Regions from separate parts of the Streptomyces sp. NPDC007872 genome, predicted to be linked through region 1. Evidence: riboswitches for the same ligand, from Rfam matches in the RefSeq annotation. Region 1 holds a riboswitch; each other region holds the start of a gene.
The links. A riboswitch is a leader RNA that binds a small molecule or an ion and turns the genes downstream of it on or off. The one in region 1 is predicted to bind thiamine pyrophosphate.
Positions count from the first base shown of each region.

Region 1 (9,698 bases):
GAGAACGGCGCCGTGGTCTCCCTCATCGCCGACGACAACACCTCCGGCGTCCTCGTCGAGCTGAAGTGCGAGACGGACTTCGTCGCCAAGGGCGACAAGTTCCTCGCCGTCGCCAACGCGCTCGCCGCCCACGTGGCCGCGACCGCCCCGGCCGACATCGAGGCCCTCCTCGCCTCCGAGATCGAGCCCGGCAAGACCGTGCAGGCCTACGTGGACGAGGCCAACGCCAACCTCGGCGAGAAGATCGTCCTCGACCGCTTCGCGCAGTACGCCGACGGCTACGTCTCCGCGTACATGCACCGCACCATGCCCGACCTCCCGCCGCAGATCGGTGTCCTCGTCGAGTTCGACAAGGAGAACGCCGAGGTCGCCAAGGGTATCGCGCAGCACATCGCCGCCTTCGCGCCGAAGTACCTCACCCGTGAGGACGTCCCGGCCGAGGTCGTCGAGTCCGAGCGCCGCATCGCCGAGGAGACCACCCGCGCCGAGGGCAAGCCCGAGGCCGCGATCGCCAAGATCGTCGAGGGTCGCGTCAACGGCTTCTTCAAGGACGCCACGCTGCTCGGCCAGCCGTACGCCCTGGACAACAAGAAGTCCGTCCAGCAGGTCCTGGACGGGGCCGGTGTCACCCTGAAGCGTTTCACCCGCATCAAGGTCGGCATCTGAGTCCGGTCGCGAACGCGACGGACACCGGACCCCGGTAGGGTCTGAAGCAGTCGTCCGCGCCCGCGCAGGACGACCGCAGATCTGACGAGGAGGCCATTGCCGCACGGGATACCGCGAGGACCCAAGGCAATGGCCTCCTTCGTATGTGCACGAGGAGAGCTCCATGAACCAGGGCGCCGTACAGGGCGACGACAACAACGGCAAAAAGGCCGGCCGCTACATGCTGAAGCTGTCCGGAGAAGCCTTCTCCGGCGGTACCGGCCTGGGCGTCGACCCCGACGTCGTGCACGCCATCGCGCGCGAGATCGCGGCCGTCGTCCGCGACGGCGCGGAGATCGCGATCGTGATCGGCGGGGGCAACTTCTTCCGTGGCGCCGAACTCCAGCAGCGCGGCATGGACCGGGCCCGCTCCGACTACATGGGCATGCTCGGCACCGTGATGAACTGCCTCGCCCTCCAGGACTTCCTGGAGAAGGAGGGCATCGACTCCCGCGTCCAGACCGCCATCACCATGGGCCAGGTCGCCGAGCCGTACATCCCGCTGCGCGCCGTGCGCCACCTGGAGAAGGGCCGCGTGGTCATCTTCGGCGCGGGCATGGGCATGCCGTACTTCTCCACGGACACCACCGCCGCCCAGCGCGCCCTGGAGATCGACGCCGAGGCCCTGCTCATGGGCAAGAACGGCGTCGACGGCGTGTACGACTCCGACCCGAAGCGCAACCCCGACGCGGTCAAGTTCGACGCGCTCGAGTACGGCGAGGTGATCGCCCGCGACCTCAAGGTCGCCGACGCCACCGCCGTCACCCTGTGCCGGGACAACAACCTCCCGATCCTCGTCTTCGAACTGCTCGCCGAGGGCAATATCGCGCGCGCGGTGAAGGGTGAGAAGATCGGCACGCTCGTGAGCGACCAGGGCACCCGGGCCTGACCCGAACCGGGAACCGCCCCGCACGGGGCTGGACGACAGCCCTGCCGGTCGTACACCGTGCAGGACACAACGCGACGACACGCAGGAGCATGTGGTGATCGAAGAGACCCTCCTCGAGGCCGAGGAGAAGATGGAGAAGGCCGTCGTGGTCGCCAAGGAGGACTTCGCCGCGATCCGCACCGGCCGTGCGCACCCGGCGATGTTCAACAAGATCGTGGCGGAGTACTACGGCGCCCTCACCCCCATCAACCAGCTCGCGTCCTTCTCGGTGCCCGAGCCGCGGATGGCCGTGGTGACCCCGTTCGACAAGAGCGCGCTGCGCAACATCGAGCAGGCGATCCGCGACTCCGACCTCGGCGTCAACCCGAGCAACGACGGCAACATCATCCGGGTGGTGTTCCCCGAGCTGACCGAGGAGCGCCGCCGCGAGTACATCAAGGTCGCCAAGGGCAAGGCCGAGGACTCGAAGATCTCGATCCGCTCGGTGCGCCGCAAGGCCAAGGAGACCATCGACAAGCTCGTCAAGGACGGCGAGGTCGGCGAGGACGAGGGCCGTCGCGGGGAGAAGGAGCTCGACGACACCACCGCGAAGTACGTCACGCAGGTGGACGAGCTGCTCAAGCACAAGGAAGCCGAGCTGCTCGAGGTCTGATGAACGACTCTTCCTGGGATGCCCCGGCCGGTTCCGGCCGCGGGGGACCCCACCAGGGGCCCGCCCCGGCGGGTCCCGCCCACGAGGGACATCCGGCGGCGCAGACTCGCCCCATGCCCATCGTGCCCGACGTTCCCGCCGGCGGATTCCAGGACGGTCACGGCCGGGGGGCCGCTCACCCGAGCGGTCCCCTGTTCCGTGACGAGACCCCGCACGAGCACCCGCAGGAGCCCATGTCCAGCCGCACCCCGCCTCCGCCGCCCGCGCCGCCGGCGCCACGGCAGAAGAAGAGCGCGGGGCGCGACCTGGGCGCGGCCATAGGGGTCGGGGTCGGTCTCGGCGCCGTCATCATCGCCTCCCTGTTCATCTGGAAGGCGGCCTTCGTCGGAGTGGTCGCGGTCGCCGTGGTGGTCGGGCTGTGGGAGCTGACCTCCCGGCTCCAGGAGCGCAAGCAGATCAAGGCGCCGCTGGTGCCGCTCGCGGTCGGCGGCGCGGCGATGGTCGTCGCCGGGTACGTGCGCGGTGCCGAGGGCGCCTGGGTCGCGATGGCCCTGACGGCGCTCGCGGTCCTGGTGTGGCGCATGACGGAGCCGCCCGAGGGCTATCTGAAGGACGTCACGGCGGGCGTGTTCGCCGCGTTCTACGTGCCGTTCCTGGCGACGTTCGTGTCGCTGCTGCTCGCCGCGGACGACGGCCCGTGGCGGGTGCTGACCTTCCTGCTCCTGACGGTGGTCAGCGACACCGGGGCGTACGCGATCGGCTGGCGCTTCGGCAAGCGCAAGCTGGCGCCGAGGATCAGCCCCGGCAAGACCCGCGAGGGCCTGGTCGGCGCGGTGACGTTCGCGATGGCGGCGGGCGCGCTGTGCATGCAGTTCATGATCGACGACGGGGTCTGGTGGCAGGGCCTGATCCTCGGCCTCGCGGTGGCGGCGAGCGCGACGCTCGGCGACCTCGGCGAGTCGATGATCAAGCGCGACCTGGGCATCAAGGACATGGGCACGCTGCTGCCCGGACACGGCGGCATCATGGACCGGCTGGACTCGCTGCTGCCGACGGCGCCGGTGGTGTGGCTGCTGCTCGCGCTGTTCGTGGGCACCGGCTGACCTGCGGTTCTTCGGACGAGGGGCCCGTTGTCCACAGGACGGCGGGTCCCTCTTCGTATCTCTGCGACACTGGTAGCACCATGCCCAAGCCCGGAGAACTCACTTTCGTCGCCCCCCGCGGAGCCAAGAAGCCGCCGCGGCACCTCGCCGACCTCACGCCCGCCGAGCGGAAGGAGGCCGTCGCCGCGATCGGCGAGAAGCCCTTCCGCGCCAAGCAGTTGTCCACGCACTACTTCGCGCGGTACGCGCACGACCCCGCGGAGTGGACCGACATCCCGGCCGCCTCGCGGGAGAAGCTGGCCGGGGAGCTGCTGCCCGACCTGATGTCCGTGGTGCGGCACATCTCGTGCGACGACGACACCACCCGCAAGACCCTGTGGCGGCTGCACGACGGCACGCTCGTGGAGTCGGTGCTCATGCGCTACCCGGACCGGGTGACCATGTGCATCTCCTCGCAGGCCGGCTGCGGGATGAACTGCCCGTTCTGCGCGACCGGACAGGCCGGCCTCGACCGGAACCTGTCGACCGCCGAGATCGTGCACCAGATCGTCGACGGCATGCGGGCCCTGCGCGACGGCGAGGTCCCCGGCGGCCCGGCGCGCCTGTCGAACATCGTGTTCATGGGCATGGGCGAGCCGCTCGCCAACTACAAGCGGGTCGTCGGCGCCGTCCGCCGCCTCACCGACCCCGAGCCGGACGGCCTGGGCCTGTCCCAGCGCGGCATCACCGTCTCCACCGTCGGGCTCGTGCCCGCCATGCTGCGCTTCGCCGACGAGGGCTTCAAGTGCCGCCTCGCGGTCTCCCTGCACGCCCCGGACGACGAGCTGCGCGACACCCTCGTGCCCGTCAACACGCGCTGGAAGGTGCGGGAGGTCCTCGACGCGGCCTGGGAGTACGCGGAGAAGTCCGGGCGCCGGATCTCCATCGAGTACGCCCTCATCCGGGACATCAACGACCAGGCCTGGCGCGGCGACCTGCTCGGCAGGCTGCTCAAGGGCAAGCGGGTGCACGTCAACCTGATCCCGCTGAACCCGACGCCCGGGTCGAAGTGGACCGCCTCCCGCCCGGAGGACGAGAAGGCGTTCGTCGAGGCCATCGCCCGCCACGGCGTGCCGGTGACCGTGCGCGACACCCGGGGCCAGGAGATCGACGGCGCCTGTGGACAGCTCGCGGCCGCCGAACGCTGACCTTGTACTCTGAGCTCGAACACATCTTCATAGCCATTCCGACAGGGGAGCGCCACAGCGCTGAGAGTGCGGTGACCGTCAGACCGCAGACCCTCTGAACCTCGCCCAGGTCATTCTGGGTAGGGAGTTCGGTCGTAACTCGAGCTGTTGCGCCCTGCCCGCGTCCGGTCCGCCGGACGGGGCGGGGCCGCGTCTCTTCCTGGTCCCACCCAGGAGGAAATCCAGTGAGCATCAAGAAGCAGGCCGCCGTCGCGGTCCTCGCGGCGCTCGGCGTCACCGCCCTCGCCGCCTGCGGCACCGACGACGCCGGCGAGGCCGCCGGCAAGTCCGGCGCGCCCGCGCCGAAGACCGTGACCCTGGTCAGCCACGACTCGTTCAACGCCTCCAAGGAGGTCCTGGCCGAGTTCACGAAGCGGACCGGGTTCACCGTCAAGGTCCTCAAGGCCGGGGACGCCGGCGAGGCCGTCAACAAGGAGATCCTGACCAAGGGCTCCCCGCAGGGCGACGTCTTCTTCGGCGTCGACAACACCCTGCTCTCCCGCGCCCTCGACAACGGGATCTTCGTGCCGTACGAGGCGAAGGGCCTCGACCGGGTCCCGGCGGAGTACCGCCTCGACAAGGAGAACCGGGTCACCCCGATCGACTCCGGCGACATCTGCGTCAACTACGACAAGAAGTACTTCGCCGACAAGAAGCTGGCGCCGCCGGTGACCTTCGACGACCTGGCGAAGCCGGCGTACAGGGACCTGCTCGTCGTCGAGAACCCGGAGCGCTCCTCCCCGGGCCTCGGCTTCCTCCTCGGCACGGCCGCGAAGTACGGCGACGACGGCTGGCAGGACTACTGGAAGAAGCTCAGGGCCAACGGCGTGAAGACCGTCGACAGCTGGGAGCTCGCCTACAACCAGGAGTTCTCCGGCTCGGCCGGCGGCAAGCAGGCCAAGGGCGACCGGCCGCTGGTCGTGTCGTACGCCTCCAGCCCGCCGGTCGAGGTGCTGTACGGCGAGCCGCAGCCGAAGGTGGCGCCCACCGGCGTCTCCACCGGCACCTGCTTCCGGCAGACCGAGTTCGCGGGCCTGCTGAACGGGGCGAAGAACCCCGAGGGCGGCAAGGCGCTGATCGACTTCCTGATCTCGAAGACGTTCCAGGAGGACATGCCGCTCCAGATGTTCGTCAACCCGGTGGCGAAGGACGCGGCCCTGCCCGAGCTGTTCACCAAGCACGGCGTGGTCGTGGAGAAGCCGGAGACCATGGCGCCCGGGAAGATCGCCGAGAAGCGCGACGCGTGGATCCAGCAGTGGTCGTCGCTCGTCCTGAAGTAAGGCGCGACGCGCGCGGGAACGCGGCGCGGCTCGGGCTCATGGCCCTGCCCGTCGCGTTCTTCGCGGTGTTCTTCGCGTGGCCCGTCGTGTCCATCGTGGACCGGGGACTGCGGCCCGACGGCGACTGGCGGTTCGGCCGGATCGGCGAGACGCTGAGCCGTCCGGACATTCTCGACGTGCTCGGCTTCACCGCCTGGCAGGCCCTCGCCTCCACCGGCCTCACCCTGCTCGTCGCGCTGCCCGGCGCGTACGTCTTCGCCCGCTTCGACTTCCCCGGCAAGACCGTCCTGCGGGCCGTGGTCACGGTGCCGTTCGTGCTGCCCACCGTCCTGGTCGGCACCGCCTTCCTGGCCCTCGTCGGCCGGAACGGGCTCACCGACGAGCTGTGGGGGCTGCGGCTCGACACGAGCGTGTGGGCCATCCTGCTCGCCCACGTCTTCTTCAACTACGCGGTCGTCGTCCGGACCGTCGGCGGCCTCTGGGCGCAGCTCGACCCGCGCCAGGAGGAGGCCGCCCGGGTCCTCGGCGCCTCCCGCTTCACGGCCTGGCGGACGGTGACGCTGCCCGCGCTCGTCCCGGCCGTGTCGGCGGCGGCCCTGATGGTCTTCCTCTTCACCTTCACCTCCTTCGGCGTCGTGCAGATCCTCGGCGGGGACGCGTACACGACCCTGGAGGCGGAGATCTACCGGCAGACCGCCCGGCTGCTCGACCTGCCGACGGCGGCCGTCCTCACCCTCGTGCAGTTCGCCGCGGTCGGCGCGATCCTCGCCCTGCACGCGTGGACGGTACGGCGGCGGGAGACCGCGCTGCGGCTCGTACCGCCGGAGCGGACCGCGCGCCGGCCGCGCGGCGCCGGGCAGTGGGCGCTGCTCGGCGGCGTCCTCGTCTCGGTGGCCCTCCTGATCCTGCTGCCGCTCGGGGTGCTCGTGGAGCGGTCGTTCGCCGGCCCCGGGGGGTACGGGCTCGGCTACTACCGGGCGCTCGGCTCGCTCGACGAGAGCGGGACCTTCCTGGTGCCGCCCCTGGAGGCGATCGGGAACTCGCTGCGGTACGCGCTGGCCGCCACCGCCATCGCCGTCGTGATCGGCGGGCTCGCGGCGGCGGCGCTCACCCGGCGGGCGGGGCGGCTCGTCCGGGGCTTCGACGCGCTGCTGATGCTGCCGCTGGGGGTCTCCGCCGTCACCGTCGGCTTCGGCTTCCTCATCACGCTCGACGAGCCGCCGTTCGACCTGCGCGCGAGCTGGATCCTCGTCCCCCTCGCGCAGGCCCTCGTCGGCGTCCCCTTCGTCGTCCGGACGATGCTGCCGGTCCTGCGCGCGGTCGACGAGAGGCTGCGGGAGGCGGCGGCCGTGCTCGGCGCCTCGCCGTGGCGGGCCTGGCGGGAGGTGGACCTGCCGCTGGTGCGGCGGGCGCTGCTCGTCGCGGCCGGGTTCGCGTTCGCCGTCTCGCTCGGCGAGTTCGGCGCGACCGTGTTCATCGCCCGGCCCGACAGTCCGACGCTGCCGGTCGCGGTCGCCCGGCTGCTCGGCCGGCCCGGCGAGCTCAACTACGGCCAGGCGATGGCCCTCTCGACGATTCTGATGGTGGTGTGCGCGGTGTCCCTGCTGCTGCTCGAACGGCTCCGCACCGACCGGACCCCCGGGGAGTTCTGATGCTGAGACTCGACGGGGCGACCGTACGGTTCGGGGCGCGGGCCGTGCTCGACGCCGTGGACCTGGAGGTCGCCGACCACGAGACCGTGTGCGTGCTCGGCCCCAGCGGCAGCGGCAAGTCCACGCTGCTGCGGGCCGTCGCGGGCCTCCAGCCGCTCGACGGCGGCCGGGTGTTCCTCGACGGCGCCGACCAGGCCGGGGTGCCGACGCACCGGAGGGGCGTCGGGCTCATGTTCCAGGACCACCAGCTCTTCCCGCAGCGGGACGTCGGCGGCAACGTCGCCTTCGGCCTGCGGATGCGGGGCGACGGGAAGGCCGAGCGGGCGGAGCGGGTGCGGGAGCTGCTCGACCTCGTCGGCCTGCCGGGCGCCGGGCGGCGGTCCGTGGCCGCGCTCTCGGGCGGCGAGCAGCAGCGGGTCGCCCTGGCCCGGGCGCTCGCGCCCCGGCCCCGGCTCCTCATGCTCGACGAACCCCTCGGCCAGCTCGACCGGGGCCTGCGGGAGCGGCTCGTCGTGGAGCTGCGGCAGCTCTTCGGGCGGCTCGGGACGACGGTCCTCGCCGTCACCCACGACCAGGGCGAGGCCTTCGCGCTCGCCGACCGGGTCGTGGTCATGCGGGACGGGCGGATCGCCCAGTCGGGGACGCCCGTCGAGGTGTGGCGCCGCCCGGCCTCCGAGTTCGTCGCCCGCTTCCTCGGCTTCGACAACGTGGTGCCCGCCCGGGTCACCGGGGCGGTCGCCGAGACCGTCTGGGGGAAGGTCCCGGTGCCGGAGGGCTCCCCGCAGGGCGAGCGGCGGCTCCTCGTCCGCCCCGGCGGCGTGCGCCCGGTCCCCGCCGGGGACGGTGCGGCGGCCTGGACGGTGGAGTCCCGGACCTTCCGGGGCAGCCACGTCGTCGTACGGCTCCGGCCGGCCGACGGCCCGCCCCTGGAGGCCGAGCTCCCGCTGCGGGACGCGCCCGAGGAGGGCGCGGAGACCGGGATCGCCTTCCGGCCGGAGGACGTGGTGGTGCTCGGCGACGACACGCCGTAGCGGGCACCGCGGGCGCGATGAGTTCCGCCCGCCGGGGGAGTCTCCCGTACGTCCGGCGTCTCCGCCGTCCGCACGCCCCGCACGTCCGGCACGCCCCGCACGGGAGGAACCCCATGGCCCAGTTGCTCAGAGTCCAGAACTTCAACGTCTCGTCCGACGGGTACGGCGCCGGGGAGGGCCAGAGCCTCGAACGGCCCTTCGGGCACGCGGATCCGGAGGCGATGTTCGCCTGGGCCGGTGCCACGGCGAGCTGGCCACGGCGCACCGACCCCGGCGGCAGCCGCGGCCTCGACGACTACCTGACGCGGGACTACGGGCGGAACATCGGCGCCGAGATCATGGGCCGCAACAAGTTCGGGCCCCAGCGCGGGCCCTGGCGGGACCACGAGTGGCGCGGCTGGTGGGGCGACGAGCCGCCGTTCCACACGCCGGTGTTCGTCCTGACCCACCACCCGCGCCCCTCGTTCGCGCTCGGCGACACCACGTTCCACTTCCTCGACGCCGACCCGGCCACCGCCCTCGCGGCGGCGCGGGAGGCGGCGGACGGCAAGGACGTGCGGCTCGGCGGCGGGGCCGCCACCATCCGCGCCTTCCTCGACGCCGGCCTCGTCGACACCCTGCACGTCGCGGTCTCGCCGGTGGAGCTCGGCTCCGGGTCGCGGCTCTGGGAGTCGTCCGACGAGCTCCTCGACCGCTACCACCGCGACGTCGTGCCCAGTCCGGGCGGCACGGTCACGCACCACCTGTTCTGGCGGAAGTGAGCGAGGGCCCCGACGGAGCCGCGGAGTCACCCCTTCAGCGGTAGCGCCGCCAGTTCCGCCACCGCCCACGTCAGGGGCAGGAAGACGGCGAGCAGGGCGCCCGCGCGCAGGAGGGCCGCCCTGCGCAGGGTCGCGGGCGGGGCGCCGACGAGCAGGAGGGCCTCGGTGACGGGGGCGCGGCTCTGCCGGGACTCCAGGGCCGCGGTCAGGAGCGTGGCGCCGGTGCAGGCCAGGATCAGGGTGGCGCCCAGGCCGGTGAGCGGCCCGAAGGCGGCGGCGTCCGTGTGCGACGCGTACACCGTGGCCGCCGCGAGCATCCCGGAGAGCACCGCGCAGACCACCCCGAGCGGCCGGCCGACGCGGCGGGCCTCCGCCGTCAGGACGCGGCCGGCGAGCAGC
Region 1 is NZ_JBIAEA010000001.1:1,161,678-1,171,375, forward strand. It holds gene tsf (translation elongation factor Ts) at 1-666, shown strand, start outside; gene pyrH (UMP kinase) at 830-1,594, shown strand; gene frr (ribosome recycling factor) at 1,689-2,246, shown strand; gene ACFYNX_RS04815 (phosphatidate cytidylyltransferase) at 2,246-3,349, shown strand; gene rlmN (23S rRNA (adenine(2503)-C(2))-methyltransferase RlmN) at 3,430-4,536, shown strand; TPP riboswitch at 4,570-4,680, shown strand; gene ACFYNX_RS04825 (thiamine ABC transporter substrate binding subunit) at 4,761-5,855, shown strand; gene ACFYNX_RS04830 (iron ABC transporter permease) at 5,894-7,507, shown strand; gene ACFYNX_RS04835 (ABC transporter ATP-binding protein) at 7,507-8,538, shown strand; gene ACFYNX_RS04840 (dihydrofolate reductase family protein) at 8,652-9,299, shown strand; gene ACFYNX_RS04845 (hypothetical protein) at 9,326-9,698, opposite strand, start outside.

Region 2 (9,698 bases), on a different contig from region 1:
CTCGCCGAGCCGCAGCCAGACGAAGTTCGCCTGGGTGTCCGGCACGGTCCAGCCCTGGGCCACCAGGGCCGCGCGGACCCGCTCGCGCTCGGCCACCAGCGAGCCGACCCGGCCGAGCAGCTCGTCCTCGGCCCGCAGCGAGGCCACCGCCGCGTCCTGCGCCAACTGACTCACGCCGAACGGCACCGCCGTCTTGCGCAGCGCCGCCGCCACCGGCTCGTGGGCGACCGCGAAGCCGACCCGCAGCCCGGCCAGACCGTACGCCTTGGAGAAGGTGCGCAGCACGGCGACGTTGGGCCGCTCGCGGTACAGCTCGATGCCGTCCGGGATCTCGGGGTCGCGCACGAACTCCTTGTACGCCTCGTCGAGCACGACCAGGACGTCGGAGGGCACCCGGTCGAGGAAGCGCTCCAGCTCGGCCCGGCGCACCGCGGTGCCCGTGGGGTTGTTGGGGTTGCAGACGAAGATCAGTCGGGTCCGGTCGGTGATCGCCTCCGCCATCGCGTCGAGGTCGTGCACCTCGCCCTCGGTCAGCGGCACCTGCACCGAGGTGGCCCCGCTGATCTGCGTGATGATCGGGTACGCCTCGAAGGAGCGCCAGGCGTAGATCACCTCGTCGCCCGGGCCCGAGGTCGCCTGGAGCAGCGACTGCGCGACCCCGACCGAGCCGGTGCCCGTGGCCAGGTGCGAGACGGGCACGCCGAAGCGCTCGGCCAGCTCCTCCATCAGCCCGGTGCAGGCCATGTCCGGGTACCGGTTGAAGGTGTCGGCCCCGGCCACCACGCTCTCCAGGACCCCCGGCAGCGGCGGGTAGGGGTTCTCGTTGGAGGACAGCTTGAAGGCCACGGGCCCGCCCGCGGCGGCCGGCTTGCCCGGCTTGTAGGTGGGGACGCCGTCCAGCTCGGCGCGCAGCCTGGGGCTGCCGGTGCTCGTCCCGCTGGTCTCGCTCACGGTGTGGCCTCCTCGATCGTCCGTACCGCCAATACTGCTCACCTTAAGAGGATTCGGCCCTGCTGCGAATGGGCTGTGGACAACAGGAGGGACACGGCTTCCCGGCCGCCTCCGGGTCGCCCCGATGAGTGGGGAGCGCGCGCACGGGTGGCGCGCGCCGGTGGCGAGCGCCGTGGCGCGCATCCCCCGTAGAGGTGAGTTGAGACCTCTTCGAGACTTCGCCCCCTCGCCAGGCCCACACCTCCCAGCACCCCGAAGGCGCAGTCCAAATGCAGCAACTACCTTTAGATCCAAGGCGTTTACTGGATTTCGATCATGCAGAAACGTGCCTGTCAACGCCTGCATATGCGACCGCCCCGACCGCCCCTCATCGCCCTACTATCGGCTCGCCATGACAGCAGCAGGGAAGCACCAGGTGAGCCGGGCACAGACCCGGGGAAGCCGGCAGGGCAGGGCGGGCATCAGGGACGTCGCCGCCGCCGCCGGGGTCTCCATCACGACTGTCTCCGACGCGCTCAACGGGAAGGGCCGGCTCCCCGACGCCACCCGCCGCCACGTCCGCGAGGTCGCCGACCGGCTGGGCTACCGCCCGTCCGCGGCGGCCCGCACGCTCCGTACCGGCAAGTCGGGACTCATCGGCCTGACCGTGACCACGTACGGGGATGAACCTTTCACCTTCACCGAATTCGCGTACTTCGCGGAGATGGCCAGGGCGGCCACGTCGGCCGCGCTCGCCCGGGGCTATGCCCTGGTCATCCTCCCCGCCACCTCCCGCCATGACGTCTGGTCGAACGTCGCCCTCGACGGCACCGTCGTCATCGACCCCTCCGACCACGACCCCGTCGTCACCGAACTGGTCCGCCAGGGACTGCCCGTCGTCTCCGACGGACGCCCCGCCGGCACCCTTCCGGTCACCGCCTGGGTCGACAACGACCACGAAGCCGCCGTCCTCGACCTGCTCGACCACCTCGCCGCCGCCGGTGCCCGCCGCATCGGCCTCCTCACCGGCACCAGCACCGACACGTACACCCGCCTGTCCACCACCGCCTACCTCGACTGGTGCGCGCGGGTGGGCCAGGAGCCCGTCTACGAGGCCTATCCGGCGCACGACCCGTGCGCGGGCGCCGTCGCGGCCGACCGGCTGCTCGCCCGCCCGGACCGGCCCGACGCCGTGTACGGCCTCTTCGACCCCAACGGGACCGACCTCCTCGCGGCCGCGCGCCGCTACGGGCTGCGCGTCCCGGACGACCTCCTGCTGGTCTGCTGCAGCGAGTCGGCCGGCTACGCCACCACCGAACCGCCCCTCACGACGCTCTCGCTCAAACCGCGCCGGATCGGCACGGCCGTCGTCCAGCTCCTCATCGACGCCATCGAGGGGGTCGAGAACGACGGACCGGTCGAGCAGGTCATACCGACCGAACTCATCGTCCGCACCTCCTCGCAGCGCCGCCCGCCCCGCACGACGGTCAGCCCGCCGCGCTCGCCCGCGAAGGACTGATCCGGGGGCCGGCGCCCTGGAGAGGAACACCTTGGGACACGCCGTTCCCGTCCCTGCCCGTGGGCGGGAACGGCCAAACCGATCACCGCACCGGTTCCAACCCTGGACTGGACCTTCCCAATTCGGGCGAAACGACTGGTGAACCCGGAGTGGACCCGGATTCACCACCCCTGGTGCGTCACACAGGAGGACGCTCATTCCTATGATGGGCGGACGACACCGCGGACCACCCCGACCAGGCCGGTCCGCGATGTGCAGGGCATCGCGACGGTGGTGGAGGGGTCGATGACTCAGGGGGCCGGTCAGGAGCCCGTGGTACGCACGGCGACATTGCGTGACTTCCGCGTACCGCCGTACGCACGCGTGCCCGTGCAGAGCCATGCCGCCGAACCGTCGGGCCCGGAGCCGTACTCCGCGCCGGACGAGCATCCGGCGGCACACGGCGCTCCCGCGCCCCACTCCGCCCCGGTCGAGCGCCATGCCGAACGTCATGACGAGCGCCATGCCGAGCACCCGACCGCGCACCCCGGCGCGCACCCGGCCCCGGCCGTCCGGCCGGCCGCCGCCGAGCCGCTGCCTCCTGCCGAGCCGCTGCCCCCCGTCGCGCCCTCCCCGGTCGAGGCCGTGCCGGTGCCGACGCCGGTGCCGGTGCCGACGCCGGTGCCGGTGCACCCCCCGGCGGCCGAGTCCGTACCGCAGGCGTCCGTGCCGCAGACGCCCCCGCCCCCGCCCCCGCCGCAGGCACCCGCGCCCATGCCCGCCGACCCGACCCTCCACCTCGGCCACCGCACCGTCGCGCCCCCCTACCCCGCCTCCCCGGACGCGCCCGCGGCCCCCGTCGCCTCCGGCCACCCCGGGAACGCGTTCCCCGAGGGCGAACCGCCCGAGGGGTACACGCCGACCGAGCGCGACCTGCCCGTCATCAACCGCGGCGACACCGTCCAGGTGAAGGTCTCCCCCGCCCCCGCCGACGAGGCCCCGGCCGGCGACGGACCCGGTCCCCTCTACGTCGTCGGCGACGTCCACGGCTACCTCGACGAACTCGTCGCGGCCCTGCGCGCCCAGGGCCTCGTCGACGAGAACGGCGGCTGGGCCGCGGGCAACGCCCGGCTCTGGTTCCTCGGCGACTTCACCGACCGCGGCCCCGACGGCATCGGCGTCATCGACCTGGTCATGCGGCTCTCCGCCGAGGCCGCCGCCGCCGGCGGCTACTGCAAGGCCCTCATGGGCAACCACGAACTGCTGCTCATCGGCGCCAAGCGCTTCGGCGACACCCCGGTCAACTCCGGCGCGGGCACCGCCACCTTCCAGGCCGCCTGGCTGCTCAACGGCGGCCAGAAGCAGGACATGGACCGCCTCCAGGACGTCCACCTCCAGTGGATGTCCCGGCTCGACGCCGTGGTGCGGGAGGACGACCACCTCCTCGTGCACTCGGACACCACCGCGTACCTCGAATACGGCGAGACCATCGAGGACGTCAACGACACGGTCCACGAGATCCTCAACCGGAACGACGCGGACGAGGTCTGGGACGTCTTCCGGAAGTTCACCAAGCGCTTCGCGTTCCGCGACGACGGGGGACCGCAGGCCGTCCAGGAGCTGCTCTCCACCTACGGCGGCAGCCGGATCGTGCACGGCCACAGTCCGATCCCGTACCTCCTCGGCCAGGTCGGCACGGAGGACGGCGAGGACGGCGGAGGCCCGGTCGTCGACGGACCGCACGTGTACGCCGACGGGCTCGCGATCGCCATGGACGGCGGAGTGACCATGGCCGGGAAGCTCCTGGTCGTCCAACTCCCCCTGAACGGCAGACCGAACGGCTGACCTAGCGTCTGACTGAACGGTTGGCCGAACGGCCGGCCGGACACCCGCTATCACCCTGCGCATCCGGGAAGGACGATTTCGGGAAACTCCCTGTCAGCCCGCCGCGTCGCCGCCATACCATCGGGTGCATCCGTAGCAGGCTCTCCTCCGTTTCCGCCCGCCCGGTCGTCTTCCCACGGCCGTCACGGGCCTACGGAGCATCGGGGGATGCACATGAACGTGGCTCCGCACCTGCTGACCGAGGACCGTGCCGAGTACGAGCGGGTCCTCGACGACGCACTGAGCACCGCCCACGCACGTCCGGAACTCGCCGGGGTCGGCACCCGGCTCACGGTCGCGCAGTTGCGCGCGATGACGCTGAACGCGACGGCGCTCGTCACCTCCGCGGCCGCGAGCGAGTACGACCACTTCGTGAAGGTCCGCGAGCAGAACCGCGCGTCCGCCGGGACCCGCACCCCCGCCCCGTACGACCTGCCCGGCCCCGGGGCGGGCGTCGTCGCGATCGTCACCGTCATGGTGCCCGTCCTCGCGGGCGCCGCCTCCGTCATCTTCCTGCTGGTCGGCGCGGTGCTGCACGCCCTCGCCCCCACCGTGGCGTTCGGCGCGACCCTGCTCACCGCCGGCCTCGTGTTCGGCTCGCTCGCCGCCGCCGGACTGCTCTGCGCGGCCGCCGGGCTCCTCGTGACGGCCCTGCGCAACAGCCCGGTCGAGGTGAGCACGGGCGGCCCGCCCGGCGCTCCGGACGACGAACTCTCCCGCGCCCGCGAGGCCTGGCGCCTCGCCCTCCTCGAACGCGGCATCGTCCCCTTCCTCCGCGACGCCCTCGCCGCCACCCCGCCGGACCCGGCCGCCCCCTGACGCGCCGGACCGGCCCGCGACTCCCCCCCCCGGGGTCGCGGGCCGGCCCCTGAGCGAAAGAGTCCCGGGCGGACGGTTCCCGAGCGAACGGACCCCGGGCTGACGGGTCCCCTACTCCGCCAGCGGCAGGTACACGCGGTTGCCGCTCGCCGCGAACTCCTTCGACTTCTCCGCCATGCCGGCCTCGATCTCCTGCTCCGTACCGCCGTGTTCGCGGCGGATGTCCTGGGAGATCTTCATCGAGCAGAACTTCGGACCGCACATCGAGCAGAAGTGCGCGGTCTTCGCGGGCTCCGCCGGCAGCGTCTCGTCGTGGAACTCGCGGGCGGTGTCCGGGTCGAGCGCCAGGTTGAACTGGTCCTCCCAGCGGAACTCGAAGCGCGCGTCCGAGAGCGCGTCGTCCCACTCCTGCGCGCCCGGGTGCCCCTTGGCGAGGTCCGCCGCGTGGGCCGCGATCTTGTACGTGATGACGCCGGTCTTCACGTCGTCGCGGTTGGGCAGGCCCAGGTGCTCCTTGGGCGTCACGTAGCAGAGCATCGCCGTGCCCCACCAGGCGATCATCGCCGCGCCGATGCCGGAGGTGATGTGGTCGTAGGCGGGCGCCACGTCCGTGGTCAGCGGGCCGAGCGTGTAGAACGGCGCCTCCTCGCAGATCTCCTGCTGGAGGTCGATGTTCTCCTTGATCTTGTGCATCGGGACGTGTCCCGGGCCCTCGATCATCGTCTGGACGTGGTGACGCTTGGCGATCGTGTTCAGCTCGCCGAGCGTCTTCAACTCCGCGAACTGGGCGGCGTCGTTGGCGTCGGCGATCGAGCCGGGGCGCAGACCGTCGCCGAGCGAGTACGTGACGTCGTACGCCGCCAGGATCTCGCAGAGCTCCTCGAAGTGCGTGTAGAGGAAGTTCTCCTTGTGGTGCGCGAGGCACCAAGCGGCCATGATCGAGCCGCCGCGCGAGACGATGCCGGTCTTGCGGCGCGCCGTGAGCGGAACGTACGGCAGGAGCACGCCGGCGTGCACGGTCATGTAGTCGACGCCCTGCTCGGCCTGCTCGATCACCGTGTCCTTGTAGATCTCCCAGCTCAGCTCCTCGGCCTTGCCGTCGACCTTCTCCAGGGCCTGGTAGAGCGGCACGGTGCCGATCGGCACGGGGGAGTTGCGCAGCACCCACTCGCGGGTGGTGTGGATGTTGCGGCCGGTGGACAGGTCCATGACCGTGTCGGCGCCCCACTTGGTCGCCCAGGTCATCTTCTCCACCTCCTCCTCGATGGAGGAGGTCACGGCGGAGTTGCCGATGTTGGCGTTGACCTTCACCAGGAACCGCTTGCCGATGATCATCGGCTCGATCTCCGGGTGGTTGACGTTCGCCGGGAGCACGGCCCGGCCCGCCGCGATCTCCTCCCGCACGACCTCGGGGGAGACGTTCTCGCGGATCGCGACGTACTCCATCTCCGGCGTGATCTCGCCACGGCGGGCATACGCGAGCTGCGTCACCGCCTGGCCGGAGCGGCCCCGGCGCGGCAGGCGGGGGCGGCCGGGGAAGACCGCGTCGAGGTTCTTGAGCCCGCCGCCGCGCGGCGAGGTGTGCTTGATGCCGTCGTCCTCGGGGCGGGCCGGGCGGCCCGCGTACTCCTCGGTGTCACCGCGCGCGATGATCCAGTTCTCGCGCAGCGGCGGCAGGCCCCGCCGCACGTCGGTGTCGACGGTGGGATCGGTGTACGGGCCGGAGGTGTCGTACAGCGTGACGTCCCTGCCGTTGGTGAGGTGCACCTGACGGACCGGAACCCGCAGGTCGGGGCGAGAGCCCTGGACGTATCCCTTGTGCCAGCCCGGCGTGCGCCCGTCGGACTGGTCGTTCTGGTCGGAGGCAGGCGTGCGTGCGTCCTGAATGGTCATGAGACCGATCTCCCTACGCCGGCATTACCCGGTAACAGGTTCGGCGGTCGGCGCAGCCTCCTCCCGTACGTACATCGGTACGCGCGTACGGTGATCAGCGCCCTCTCAGCCCGGTGCTCCGAGCTCCCGCGTGTGCAAAGGTGCCACCACGCTAGCGTCATCCCGGGCGTGCTGAACAGTGGGCCCCCGCCGTTCTTGCGATGATCGGTCGGTGACTTCCCCCCAGCAGACCCCCGAGCCGCACGACCACTCCCACGGCACGGGCCCGTCGTCCCACGGCCCCGGACCCGGTTCCGGGCACGGTGCGGGCCAAGGGCACGGATCAGGCCATGGCCATGGATCCGGGCACGGGCACAGCCACAGTCATGGCCCCGCCGCGCCCGTGTCCCGGCACCTGCGCAAGGTCATCGCCGCCGTCCTGGTCCCCTTCGCCACCGCCGTCGTGGTCGGGCTGGCGGTCCTGTGGCCCGGCGGCGCCCCGGCGCACGAGCGCACCGGTGTCGGTTTCGACCGGCAGACCGAGCAGGGCGAGGTCGTCTCCGTCGAGTACGTCGACTGCAAGGTCGTGAACGCCGGTCAGGTCCCGCCGACCGGGGACACCTCCACCCCGGAGGGGCGCGAGGCGGTCGAAGCCCAGCAGGGGGAGTGCAAGAAGGCGAGGGTCCAGGTCACCACCGGACCGAACAAGGGGCGCGAGTTCACCGAGATCGTGCAGCCGGGAGCACCGCGCCAACTGGAGGAGGGGCAGGGCGTGGTGGTGGCGTACGCCCCCGACGCCCCGTACGACCTCCAGTACTCGGTGACGGACGTGAACCGCAAGGTGCCGTTGGCGGTGCTCGCCGGCATCTTCGCCCTCGCGGTCGTGGCGGTCGGGCGAATGCGGGGGCTCATGGCCCTGGTCGCGCTCGCCGTGAGTTTCCTGGTGCTGATGTTCTTCATCCTGCCCGCGATCCTGCAGGGGTCGAACCCGCTGGTGGTGGCGGTGGTCGGGTCGAGCGCGATCATGCTGATCGCGCTCTACATGTGCCACGGCCTCTCGGCCCGCACCTCGGTCGCGGTGCTCGGCACGCTGATCTCGCTGCTGCTCATCGGGCTGCTCGGCTCGCTCTTCATCGGCTGGGCCTCGCTCAGCGGCAACACGGACGACAACACCGGACTGATCCACGGGCTCTACCCGGACATCGACATGTCCGGTCTGCTGCTGGCCAGTGTGATCATCGGTTCCCTCGGTGTGCTCGACGACGTGACGGTCACCCAGACCTCGGCCGTCTGGGAGCTGCACCAGGCCGATCCGGGCATGGGGCCGCGCGGCCTGTACCGGGCGGGGATCCGGATCGGCCGCGACCACATCGCCTCGGTCGTGAACACGCTGGTGCTCGCCTACGCGGGCGCCGCGCTGCCCCTGCTGCTGCTCTTCTCCATCGCGCAGAGCAGCATGGGGACGGTGGCCAACAGCGAGCTGGTGGCCGAGGAGATCGTCCGGACGCTGGTCGGTTCGATCGGTCTGGTGGCGTCCGTCCCGGTGACCACGGCGCTCGCGGCGCTCGTGGTCTCGGCCGATCGCGCCGAGGGCACCGACCGCCCGGGGACCGGCGGCCGGAAGACCTCGTCGGGGCGGGGCGGACGGCGCCGCCGCGCCAAGTGACGGAAGGGCGAGGAGTGGTACGTCCGGTTCGTCGGCGTGCCGGCTCGGGGGGTCGGCTACGCAGAAGGGTCCGGATCAGGACAACTCGACGCCGGTGCGGCGGTTTCAGGCCGGGCCGGCGTTCTCCTCGGCCAGGATCCGGCCCAGCGCCGCCTCCAGGTTGTCCTCGAAGTCGCCGAGTGCCCGTTCCTGACCGAGCGGCACCAGCTTGTCCGTACGGTCGAGGAAGGCGACGAGCGGTGGCGCGCTGGCCCGGAACAGGGCGCGGTCACCGCCGACCTGGAGCCGGATGGAGACGTCCGAGAGCCGCTCGGGCTCGGTCGGGGCGATGTGCACATCGCCGTCCCCGCTCGGCCGGTTGATCCCGTCGAGCAGCAGTTCGCGGCCGAAGGCCCAGGTCACGGGTGCGTCCCCGGGGAGATGGAACGTCATCCGCACCGCGTAGGGATCCCGGGTCTCATACCGCAGTTCGACCGGGATCTTGAAGGAGAGCTCCTCGGAGACGAGGAAGCTCATCAGGACCTCGGCCTGAACCGACTCTCGCATCATGTACCCCGCAGTAGATGAAGCAGTTGTGTAAACACCGCTGCTGAAAGCTGTGACCGAAACGGCCAGGAATGATCCCCCGTGGCCCTCTTGACGCAATCGTGCTGTAAGCACTAGCAGATCACAAGGAGTGATTTTTCAAATACTGATAGAGAACGCGAGTGATCCGAAGAGCTTTCCGATCTCGGTGCGTAGTCGATCGACTGCTGGGAGCAACCGTTCTTGCTGGTGGAGGGGGAGGGAAAGGGCGATTGCGGCCGCCATGGAGCCCGCGGTGAGGGGGATTGCGGCGCAGACCGTGCCGAGCGCATATTCCTGACGCTCCACCAGGGGCTCCATTCTCCCCAAACCGCCCAAACGATCCAAAAGCGCACTTCGGTTACTCACCGTGTACGGAGTGATGGATTCCACCGGGTGGCGGTCAAGGTGGTCTTGACGAGTTCCCGGATCAAGTTGGCTCAAGATGCACTGCCCGATCGCGTG
Region 2 is NZ_JBIAEA010000005.1:196,055-205,752, forward strand. It holds gene hisC (histidinol-phosphate transaminase) at 1-951, opposite strand, end outside; gene ACFYNX_RS19495 (LacI family DNA-binding transcriptional regulator) at 1,343-2,449, shown strand; gene ACFYNX_RS19500 (metallophosphoesterase) at 3,203-4,273, shown strand; gene ACFYNX_RS19505 (hypothetical protein) at 4,481-5,131, shown strand; gene thiC (phosphomethylpyrimidine synthase ThiC) at 5,243-7,024, opposite strand; TPP riboswitch at 7,018-7,164, opposite strand; gene ACFYNX_RS19515 (YibE/F family protein) at 7,203-8,669, shown strand; gene ACFYNX_RS19520 (SsgA family sporulation/cell division regulator) at 8,775-9,215, opposite strand; gene ACFYNX_RS19525 (helix-turn-helix domain-containing protein) at 9,354-9,698, opposite strand, start outside.
Region 2: another riboswitch for thiamine pyrophosphate. It lies ahead of thiC (phosphomethylpyrimidine synthase ThiC); the one in region 1 lies ahead of ACFYNX_RS04825 (thiamine ABC transporter substrate binding subunit).

Region 3 (9,698 bases), on a different contig from region 1:
CTCGACCCGCCGCATGGCCTTCCAGAGGCTCTGCTCACCCTTCTCGGTCCGGGGCGCGTAGAACTCGAAGGAGTACGACGTGCCGCCGGAGGCGAGGATGTCGCGGACCGTGCGGGCGCGGTCCGAGCGGACGGAAGCGGTACCAAGGGCCATACGGGCAGGTTAGACGGGGTGCGTCGGGCCGTGTGCGGGTTGTCCGATCGGTGGACACTTTTTCGGACACTTTCCGGGCGGCCCGGTCCGGACGTGTCCGGATCCCGGCCCGGACCGGTCCCGGGCGCGTCCGGTCCTGGGCGCGTCCCGTCCTGGGCGCGTCCCGGTCCGGTCTCGTACCGCCCGGCCCGTCTCAGCCCTCGGCGCGCTCCCGGACGCGCCGGGCGAGGGCGGCGGTCGCGGCGGCCGGGTCGTCGGCCTCGGTGATCGCCCGGACGACGACGATCCGGCGCGCTCCCGCGTCCAGGACCTCGTTGAGGTTGGCCTCGTCGATGCCGCCGATGGCGAACCAGGGGCGGTCCTGGGCCAGGCCGGCCGCGTACCGCACGAGGCCGAGCCCCGGCGCGTACCGTCCGGGCTTGGTGGGGGTGGGCCAGCAGGGGCCGGTGCAGAAGTAGTCCACGCCCGGTTCGGCGGCGGCCGCGGCCACCTCGTCCTCGGCGTGGCAGGACCGCCCGATCAGCACCTCGTCGCCGAGGATCGCGCGGGCGGCGGGGACGGGCAGGTCGCCCTGGCCGAGGTGGAGGACGTCGGAGCCGACGGCGTGGGCGACGTCCGCCCGGTCGTTGACGGCGAGGAGCCTGCCGTGCCGGCGGGCGGCCTCGGCGAAGACGGCGAGGTGCTCCAGCTCCTCGGCGGCCTCCATGCCCTTGTCGCGGAGCTGGACGACGTCCACGCCGGAGGAGAGCACGGCGTCGAGGAAGGCGGGCAGGTCGCCCTGGCGCTTCCGGGCGTCGGTGCACAGGTAGAGCCGGGCGTCGGCGAGCCGCTCGCGAGGCGTGGGCATGGGTGGGTCCCCCCGTCGGTGTCGCCGGTGTCGCGGCGGCCGGTCGGCGGGGACCGGCGCCGCGACACCGGCTGGTGGTGTCTTCGGTGCGCGCGCCGGGCGACGCGCGCCGGCCCCCGGGGCGCCGGGAGGCGTCCGTCGGGCCGCGCGTGTCGGGCCGCGCGCGTCAGGCGGTGCGGCGCGTCAGACGGCGAGCGCCTGGGCGCGGCGCTTCACCTCCGTGCCGCGGTTCTCGCCGAGCGCCTGCGCGGGCGTGCCCGGCAGGCTCTCGTCCGGAGTGAAGAGCCACTCCAGCATCTCCTCGTCGGTGAAGCCGTCGTCCCGCAGGAGGGTCAGGGTCCCGGCGAGGCCCTTGACGACCTTGTCGCCCTGGATGAAGGCGGCGGGCACCTGGAGCGCGTTGTTCTCTCCGCGGCGCACGGCGATGAGCTGGCCCTCCTTGACGAGCTGCCGCACGCGCGTCACCTCGACGTCGAGCATCTCCGCGATGTCGGGCAGGTAGAGCCAGGCGGGGACGAGAGCATCGGTCTTTGCGTCAATCTCGGTCACGTGACAAGCCTGCCATCCCGGACCGACAGCCGGTAGTCGGGCCCGGGAGGTATCACGCCGATCGGACGAAACGCCCCTATCGGACCGCCGCCTTCAGGGGTACGGACGGATCCGCCGCGCGGGCCGGGTCGACCGGGGTCGCGGCCTCGATCAGCTTCCGGCCCTGGGCCAGGTCGCGGGGACGGCCGACGGCGAGGAGGGCCACCGGCACCCCGGCGCGCAGCCAGAGCACCGACCAGGCCTCGTCCGCCGGGTCGCCGCGCCACAGCAGCTCGTCCGCGCCCGCGTGGTGTCCCGCGTACTGGACGAAGCGCCCGAACTGCTCGGACCAGAAGTACGGCACGGGGTCGTACGGGCCGGTGTCGGCGCCCGTGATCGCGGCGGCGACCGCCCGCGGGCCCTGGAGGGCGTTGTCCCAGTGGTGGACGAGGAGGCGCTCGCCGTAGCGGGCGGAGGGGAAGGAGGCGCAGTCCCCGACCGCGTACACGTCGGGCAGGGAGGTGCGCAGCCGGTCGTCGGCGGTGACGGCGCCGCCCGGGTCGAGGGCGATGCCGGAGCCGGCGAGCCAGCCGGTGGCGGGGCGGGCGCCGATGCCGACGACGACGGCCTCGGCGGGCAGTTCGCGGCCGTCGGCGAGGCGGACCCGGCCGGGTTCGACGGTGTCCACGCGCGCGTGGGTGAGGAGTTCGGCGCCGTTCGCCCCGTACCAGTCGGCCATAGGGGCGGCGACCTCGGCGGGCAGGGTGCCGGCGAGCGGGAGGTCCGCGGCCTCGACGACCGTGACGGCGCAGCCGGCGCCGAGGGCGGCGGTGGTGAACTCGGCGCCGATCCAGCCGGCGCCGACGACCACGACGGCGTGGCGGCGCTCCAGGACGGGTCCGAGGCGGACGGCGTCGTCGAGGGTGCGGAGCAGGTGGACGCCGGGGACGCCCCCGGAGCCGGGCAGGGTGACCGGGTGGGCGCCGGTGGCGATCACCAGGACGTCGTACGCGACGGGCCCGGCCTCGGTGTCGACCTCGTGGTCGGCGGCGCGCAGCCCGGTGACGTCCACGCCGAGCCGGAGTTCGACGCCGAGGTCCTCGAAGTCGACCTCGAAGGCGGAGCCCTCGGCCTTCCCGAGGAGGACCGCCTTGGAGAGCGGGGGCCGGTCGTAGGGCTGGTGGGGTTCGGCCCCGACGAGGGTCACGGGGCCGGTGAAGCCCTGCTCGCGCAGGGCGACGGCGGTCTGGACGCCCGCCATTCCGGCGCCGACGACCACGACGCGCCGCTGGGTCTGCTTCTGCTCGCTCACACGGCCACCTTACGTACCTGACGGTGCGTCAGGAAGGGTGGGGTCCACGGCCCCCTCGTGACGGGTGGGCGGCGGAAGCTAGTCTGGCGGGCGTAAAGCACTCGCGGGAGCCCGGACGCACCGGGCTGAGAGGGAGGCTGACCGGCCTCCGACCGTACGAACCTGATCCGGGTCATGCCGGCGAAGGGAGGGGCTGGACGCCCATGCGTTCTTCCGATGTCCGAGAGGCCTCCGACGTGCGGGGGGTCGACGTCCTCGTGGTCGGGGGCGGCATCATCGGCCTGGTCACGGCCTGGCGGGCCGCGCTGCGCGGGCTGCGCACCGCCGTCGTCGACCCCGAGCCGGGCGGCGGGGCCGCGCGGGTCGCGGCCGGGATGCTCGCCGCCGTGACCGAGCTGCACTACGGCGAGGAGACCCTGCTCGGGCTCAACCTCGCCTCCGCCGCCCGCTATCCGGCCTTCGTCGCCGAGCTGGAGGAGGCGACCGGGCTGGACGTCGGGCACCGCGCCTGCGGCACCCTCGCCGTCGCCCTCGACGCCGACGACCGGGCGCACCTGCGCGAGCTGCACGCCCTGCAGGTGCGCTGCGGGCTCGCCTCGGAGTGGCTGAGCGGCCGCGAGTGCCGCCGCCTCGAACCGATGCTGGCGCCGGGGGTACGCGGTGGCCTCCGGGTCGACGGCGACCACCAGGTGGACCCGCGCCGGCTCGCCGCCGCGCTCGTCGTCGCCTGCGAGCGGGCCGGCGTGGTCTTCCACCGGACGCTCGTGGAACGGCTCGCGGTGCGGGGCGACCGGGCGCGCGGCGCGGTCCTCGCCGGGGGCGGGGAGCTGGCGGCGGGACAGACCGTGCTCGCGGCGGGCAGCCTGAGCGGGCGGCTCGCGGGGGTGCCCGACGAGGTGCTCCCGCCGGTGCGCCCGGTGAAGGGCCAGGTCCTGCGCCTGCGGGTGCCCCCCGCGTACGCCCCCTTCCTCTCCCGGACCGTCCGGGCCGTCGTGCGCGGCAGCCACGTCTATCTGGTGCCGCGCGAGAACGGCGAGCTGGTCGTCGGCGCCACCAGCGAGGAGCTCGGCTGGGACACCACGGTGACGGCGGGCGGGGTGTACGAGCTGCTGCGCGACGCGCACGAGCTGGTGCCGGGAATCACCGAGCTGCCGCTCACCGAGACCCTGGCCGGGCTGCGCCCCGGCTCGCCGGACAACGCCCCGCTGCTCGGCCCCACCGCGCTGCCCGGTCTGCTGATGGCCACCGGCCACCACCGCAACGGGGTGCTGCTCACCCCCGTCACCGGCGACGTCATGGCGGAGGTGCTCACCACGGGCGCCCTGCCCGACGAGGCGCGCCCCTTCACCCCCCGCCGTTTCTCCTCCACCCCTCCCGTACGTCAGGAGCAGCCCGCATGAGCGCGAACCCGCCCGCCAACGACGTGACCGCGACCGTGACCGTGACCGTGAACGGGGAGGCGCGCGCGCTCTCCGGCCCCGTCTCCCTCGACGCCCTCGTCGCGACCCTGACCGCGGCCCCCTCCGGGGTGGCCGCCGCCGTCAACGAGACGGTGGTCCCGCGCGGCGAGTGGGCGGCGACGCTCCTCGGCGACGGGGACCGGGTGGAGGTCCTCACCGCGGTGCAGGGGGGCTGAGCGCGATGTCCGACGACGTGTTCGTCCTCGGCGGTACGGAGTTCTCCTCCCGCCTGATCATGGGCACCGGCGGGGCGCCCAGCCTCGACGTCCTGGAGCGCTCCCTGGTCGCCAGCGGCACGGAGCTGACCACGGTCGCCATGCGGCGCCTGGACCCGACCGTGCGGGGCTCGGTCCTCTCCGTCCTGGACCGGCTCGGCATCCGGGTGCTGCCCAACACGGCCGGCTGCTTCACGGCCGGCGAGGCGGTCCTGACCGCCCGGCTCGCCCGGGAGGCGCTCGGCACCGACTGGATCAAGCTGGAGGTCGTCGCCGACGAGCGGACCCTGCTGCCGGACGGCGAGGAGCTCCTGAACGCGGCGGAGACCCTGGTCGACGACGGCTTCACCGTCCTGCCGTACACCAACGACGACCCGGTCCTCGCCCGGAAGCTGGAGGACGTGGGGTGCGCGGCGATCATGCCGCTCGGCTCCCCCATCGGCTCCGGGCTCGGCATCCGCAACCCGCACAACTTCCGGCTCATCGTGGAGCGGGCGGGGGTGCCGGTGATCCTGGACGCGGGGGCCGGCACGGCGTCGGACGCGACGCTCGCCATGGAGCTGGGGTGCGCGGCGGTGATGCTGGCCTCGGCCGTCACCCGGGCGCAGGAACCGGTCCTGATGGCCTCGGCGATGCGGCACGCGGTCGAGGCGGGCCGGCTCGCCCACCGGGCCGGCCGGATCCCGCGCCGCCACTTCGCGGAGGCGTCCTCGCCGGTGGAGGGCCGGGCGCGGCTCGATCCGGAGCGCCCGGCGTTCTGAGGCCGGGGGCCCTCCGGGGCTCGTCACAGGTCTGCTGCGGTACGGGGCGGGCGCACCGGACGCGTGTGCGCGGCTCGTAGACTCGTCGCCGTGGACACGACCCTTCAGGACCCCCTCGTCGGGCGGCTGCTCGACGGCCGCTACCGCGTCGACGCGCGCATCGCCGTCGGCGGGATGGCCACGGTCTACCGGGCCGTCGACACCCGCCTCGACCGCGTCCTCGCGCTCAAGGTGATGCACCCGCAGCTCGCGGCCGACGCCGTCTTCGTCGAGCGGTTCATCCGCGAGGCGAAGTCGGTGGCCCGGCTCGCCCACCCCAACGTCGTCGGCGTCTTCGACCAGGGCGCCGAGGGCGCGTACGTCTACCTGGCGATGGAGTACGTGCCCGGCTGCACCCTCCGCGACGTGCTGCGCGAGCGGGGCGCCCTGGCGCCCCGGGCCGCGCTCGACATCCTGGAGCCGGTGCTCGCCGCGCTCGGCGCCGCGCACCGGGCCGGGTTCGTGCACCGGGACATGAAGCCGGAGAACGTCCTGATAGGGGACGACGGCCGGGTGAAGGTCGCGGACTTCGGTCTCGTACGGGCCGTGGGCTCGGCGACCGCCACCACCGGCTCGGTCCTCGGCACGGTCTCGTACCTGGCGCCGGAGCAGATCGAGCACGGCACCGCCGACACCCGTGCCGACGTGTACGCCTGCGGCGTCGTCCTGTACGAGATGCTGACGGGCGCCAAGCCGCACGCGGGCGACACGCCCGCCCAGGTGCTCTACCGGCACCTGAACACGGACGTGCCCGCGCCCTCGGCCGCCGTGCCGGGCCTGGCCCCGGAGCTCGACGGGCTGGTCGCGGCCGCCGCGGCCCGCGCCCCCGAGGCACGTCCGCACGACGCCGCCGCCCTGCTCGGCCTGGTCCTGGAGGCCCGCGCCGCGCTCACCGACGCGCAGTTGGACGCGGTGCCGCCGCAGGCACGGCCCGGCGCCCGGGACACGGCCGAGGACCGGACGAGCGTGATCGCCCGCGCCGTGCCGGCCGAGGAGCGCACCAGCGTGATCGACCTCCCGCCGCCGGAGGACGACGTCCGGGAGGTGCGGCACACCGGCCGGATGCCGGCGCCCGAGCCGCCCCCGGCCCCCACCGTCCCCGGCGCCCGCCGGCTGCCCCCGCGCGGCCCGCTGCTCGTGATCGCCGCCGTCCTGCTCGTCCTCGGCCTGGGCGCCGGGGTCTGGTACATCAATTCCGGCCAGTTCACCCGCGTCCCGGCCGTCCTCGGCCAGACCGAGGCCGCCGCGACGAAGCGGATCACCGACGCCGGTCTGGACGTCGGCACGACGAGGCGCGCCTTCAGCGACGTGTACGAGCGCGGCACCGTCATGGCCGTCGACCCGGCCCCCGGCGAGCGCCTGCGGGGCAACGACACGGTCGTCCTCACCCTCTCCCGGGGCCCCGAGATCGTGAAGGTGCCCAACCTCCGGAACAAGCCGCTCGCCGAGGCCCGCAAGGCCCTGGAGGAGGAGGGGCTGGCCCCGGGGGTGGTCACCCGCGAGTTCAGCGACTCCGTCGCCAAGGGGGCCGTGATCGGCTCCGACCCCGAGCCCGGAACCGAGCGCGCCCCCGACTCGGCGGTCGCCCTGGTCGTCAGCAAGGGCGCCCCGATCGACGTGCCCGACGTGACCGGCGAGACCGTCGCCGACGCCACGGCCGCGCTCCAGGAAGCCGGGCTCACCGTCCGGGTCGCCCCCGAGCGGGTCGACTCCCCCGAGGACGCCGGCGCGGTCGCCGCCCAGTCCCTCCCGGAGGGCAGCCGCGCCGCCGAGGGCGACACCGTCACCCTCACCGTCTCCAAGGGCCCCGCCCTCGTCGAGGTCCCCGACGTCACCGGCGAGACGACCGCGGACGCGCGCACCGCCCTGGAGGACGCGGGCTTCGAGGTGAAGCTGAAGAAGTCCTTCCCGTACCTCGGCGACACGGTCGCGAGCCAGTCCGTGGAGGGCGGCTCCACCGCCCCCGAGGGCTCCACGGTCATCCTCACGATCAAGGGACTGTAGACACCCATGCGCAACCCCGTCGGCGGCCACGTCCCCGTGGCCGGCGGTCTCGCCACGGTCGGCCTGGGCTACGCCCGCGAGCTGGGCGCCGAGACCGTGCAGGTCTTCGTCGCCAACCCGCGCGGCTGGGCCACCCCGGCCGGCAATCCGGCCCAGGACGAGCGGTTCAGGACCGAGTGCGCGGAGGCGTCGCTCTCGGCCTGGGTCCACGCCCCCTACCTGATCAACTTCGGCTCGCACACCGAGGCCACCGCGGAGAGGTCGGTGGAGTCGCTGCGGCACTCGCTGCGCCGGGGCCGGGAGATCGGCGCGAAGGGCGTGGTGGTGCACACCGGCTCGGCGACCGGCGGCCGGCCGCGCGAGGTGGCGCTCGCCCAGGTGCGGGAGCGGCTGCTGCCGCTGCTCGACGAGCTGACGCACCCGGACGACCCGGACCTGCTCCTGGAGTCGACGGCCGGGCAGGGCTCCTCGCTCTGCTCGCGGACCTGGGACTTCGGCCCGTACTTCGACGCCCTCGACCGCCACCCCAAGCTGGGCGTCTGCCTGGACACGTGTCACGTGTTCGCCGCCGGGCACGACCTGACGGGCCCGTCCGGGGCGGCGCAGACCCTCGACCTGCTCGTGGAGACCGTCGGCGCGGGACGGCTGAAGCTGATCCACGCCAACGACTCCAAGGACGTGGTGGGCGCCCACAAGGACCGGCACGCGAACATCGGCGCCGGTCACATCGGCGAGGACGCCTTCCGGGAGCTGCTGCGCCACCCGGCGACGGAGGGGGTGCCGCTGGTCATCGAGACGCCCGGCGGCAAGGAGGGGCACCGGGCGGACGTGGACCTCCTGAAGAAGCTGCGCCCCTGAGAGTCACCCCCGAGGAGCGGCCGGCAGGGTCAGAGCTCGGGGCCGTCCCCCGGCTCCTCCTGGTACGAGTAGCGCTGCTCCCGCCAGGGGTCGCCGAGGTTGTGGTAGCCCCGCTCCTCCCAGAAGCCGCGCCGGTCGGCGGCCATGTACTCCACGCCCCGGACCCACTTCGGGCCCTTCCAGGCGTACAGGTGGGGGACGACGAGCCGGAGCGGGAAGCCGTGCTCGGCGGTGAGCAGCTCCCCGTCCTTGTGGGTGGCGAAGATCGTGCCGTCCGAGGCGAAGTCGGCGAGCCGCATGTTGGCGCTGTAGCCGTACTCGGCCCAGACCATCACATGGGTGACCTGGGGCGCGGGCGGGGCGAGCTCCAGGATCGTCCGGGCGGGGACGCCGCCCCATTCGGCCCCGAGCATGCTGAACTTCGTGACGCAGTGCAGGTCGGCCACGACCGTGGAGAACGGCAGGGCCGAGAACTCCTCGTGGTTCCAGCAGCGCTTGTCGCCGTCGGCCGTCGCCCCGAAGACGCGGAACTCCCAGCGGTCCGGCTTGAACTTGGGGACGGGCCCGTAGTGGGTGACCGGCCAGCCGCGCTGGATCCGCTGTCCCGGCGGGAGGTCCGGCGAACGGCCCGACCGACCCGCTTCCCGGTGTACTCCGCTCTCCGGCTGACCCATGTCATCCATGGTGACAGACCGCAAGGGATGGTCATGACCAGGCGACCACTCCGACGACACCATTGGGGCAACTCCCACTAAGCCTGCACTTACTGGACGCCCCCCATTCGGGGTGCGAGGATGCGGCCATCCTGCCCAGTTATGGCGTGGACACACCGTGTGAAGTGGAAGGAGCCTGTGCGATGCAGGGCGACCCCGAGGTCCTCGAGTTCCTGAACGAGCAGTTGACCGGCGAGCTCACCGCCATCAACCAGTACTGGCTGCATTACCGCATCCAGGACAACAAGGGGTGGACGAAGCTCGCCAAGTACACCCGTGAAGAGTCCATCGACGAGATGAAGCACGCGGACAAGCTGACCGAGCGCATCCTGATGCTCGACGGCCTGCCCAATTACCAGCGGCTCTTCCACGTGCGGGTCGGCCAGACCGTCACCGAGATGTTCCAGGCGGACCGCCAGGTCGAGGTCGAGGCGATCGACCGCCTCAAGCGCGGCATCGAGGTCATGCGCGCCAAGGGGGACATCACGTCCGCCAACCTCTTCGAGGAGATCCTCGCGGACGAGGAGCACCACATCGACTACCTGGACACGCAGCTCGAACTGATCGAGTCGCTGGGCGAGGCGCTCTACATCTCGACGCTCATCGAGCAGCCGAGCTGAGTCCCCGCGGCGGCCGGACGGCCCCGGGTCAGGCGGCTTCGCCGAGGACGGCGGCGGGAGCGACGGCGGTCTCGGCCGCCAGGGCCGGAACACCCCGGTCCACCAGGTCGCGCCGGGGGCAGTTGCCGCGCCCGAGAATGGCCTGGATGCGGCGGACGCAGGAACCGCAGTCCGTGCCGGCCTTGCAG
Region 3 is NZ_JBIAEA010000002.1:864,450-874,147, reverse strand. It holds gene metF (methylenetetrahydrofolate reductase [NAD(P)H]) at 1-153, opposite strand, end outside; gene thiE (thiamine phosphate synthase) at 347-1,000, opposite strand; gene ACFYNX_RS09100 (Rv2175c family DNA-binding protein) at 1,184-1,549, opposite strand; gene ACFYNX_RS09095 (NAD(P)/FAD-dependent oxidoreductase) at 1,626-2,789, opposite strand; TPP riboswitch at 2,934-3,046, shown strand; gene thiO (glycine oxidase ThiO) at 3,044-4,240, shown strand; gene thiS (sulfur carrier protein ThiS) at 4,237-4,476, shown strand; gene ACFYNX_RS09080 (thiazole synthase) at 4,482-5,276, shown strand; gene pknB (Stk1 family PASTA domain-containing Ser/Thr kinase) at 5,367-7,319, shown strand; gene ACFYNX_RS09070 (deoxyribonuclease IV) at 7,326-8,177, shown strand; gene ACFYNX_RS09065 (sulfite oxidase-like oxidoreductase) at 8,207-8,851, opposite strand; gene bfr (bacterioferritin) at 9,034-9,510, shown strand; gene ACFYNX_RS09055 ((2Fe-2S)-binding protein) at 9,539-9,698, opposite strand, start outside.
Region 3: another riboswitch for thiamine pyrophosphate. It lies ahead of thiO (glycine oxidase ThiO); the one in region 1 lies ahead of ACFYNX_RS04825 (thiamine ABC transporter substrate binding subunit).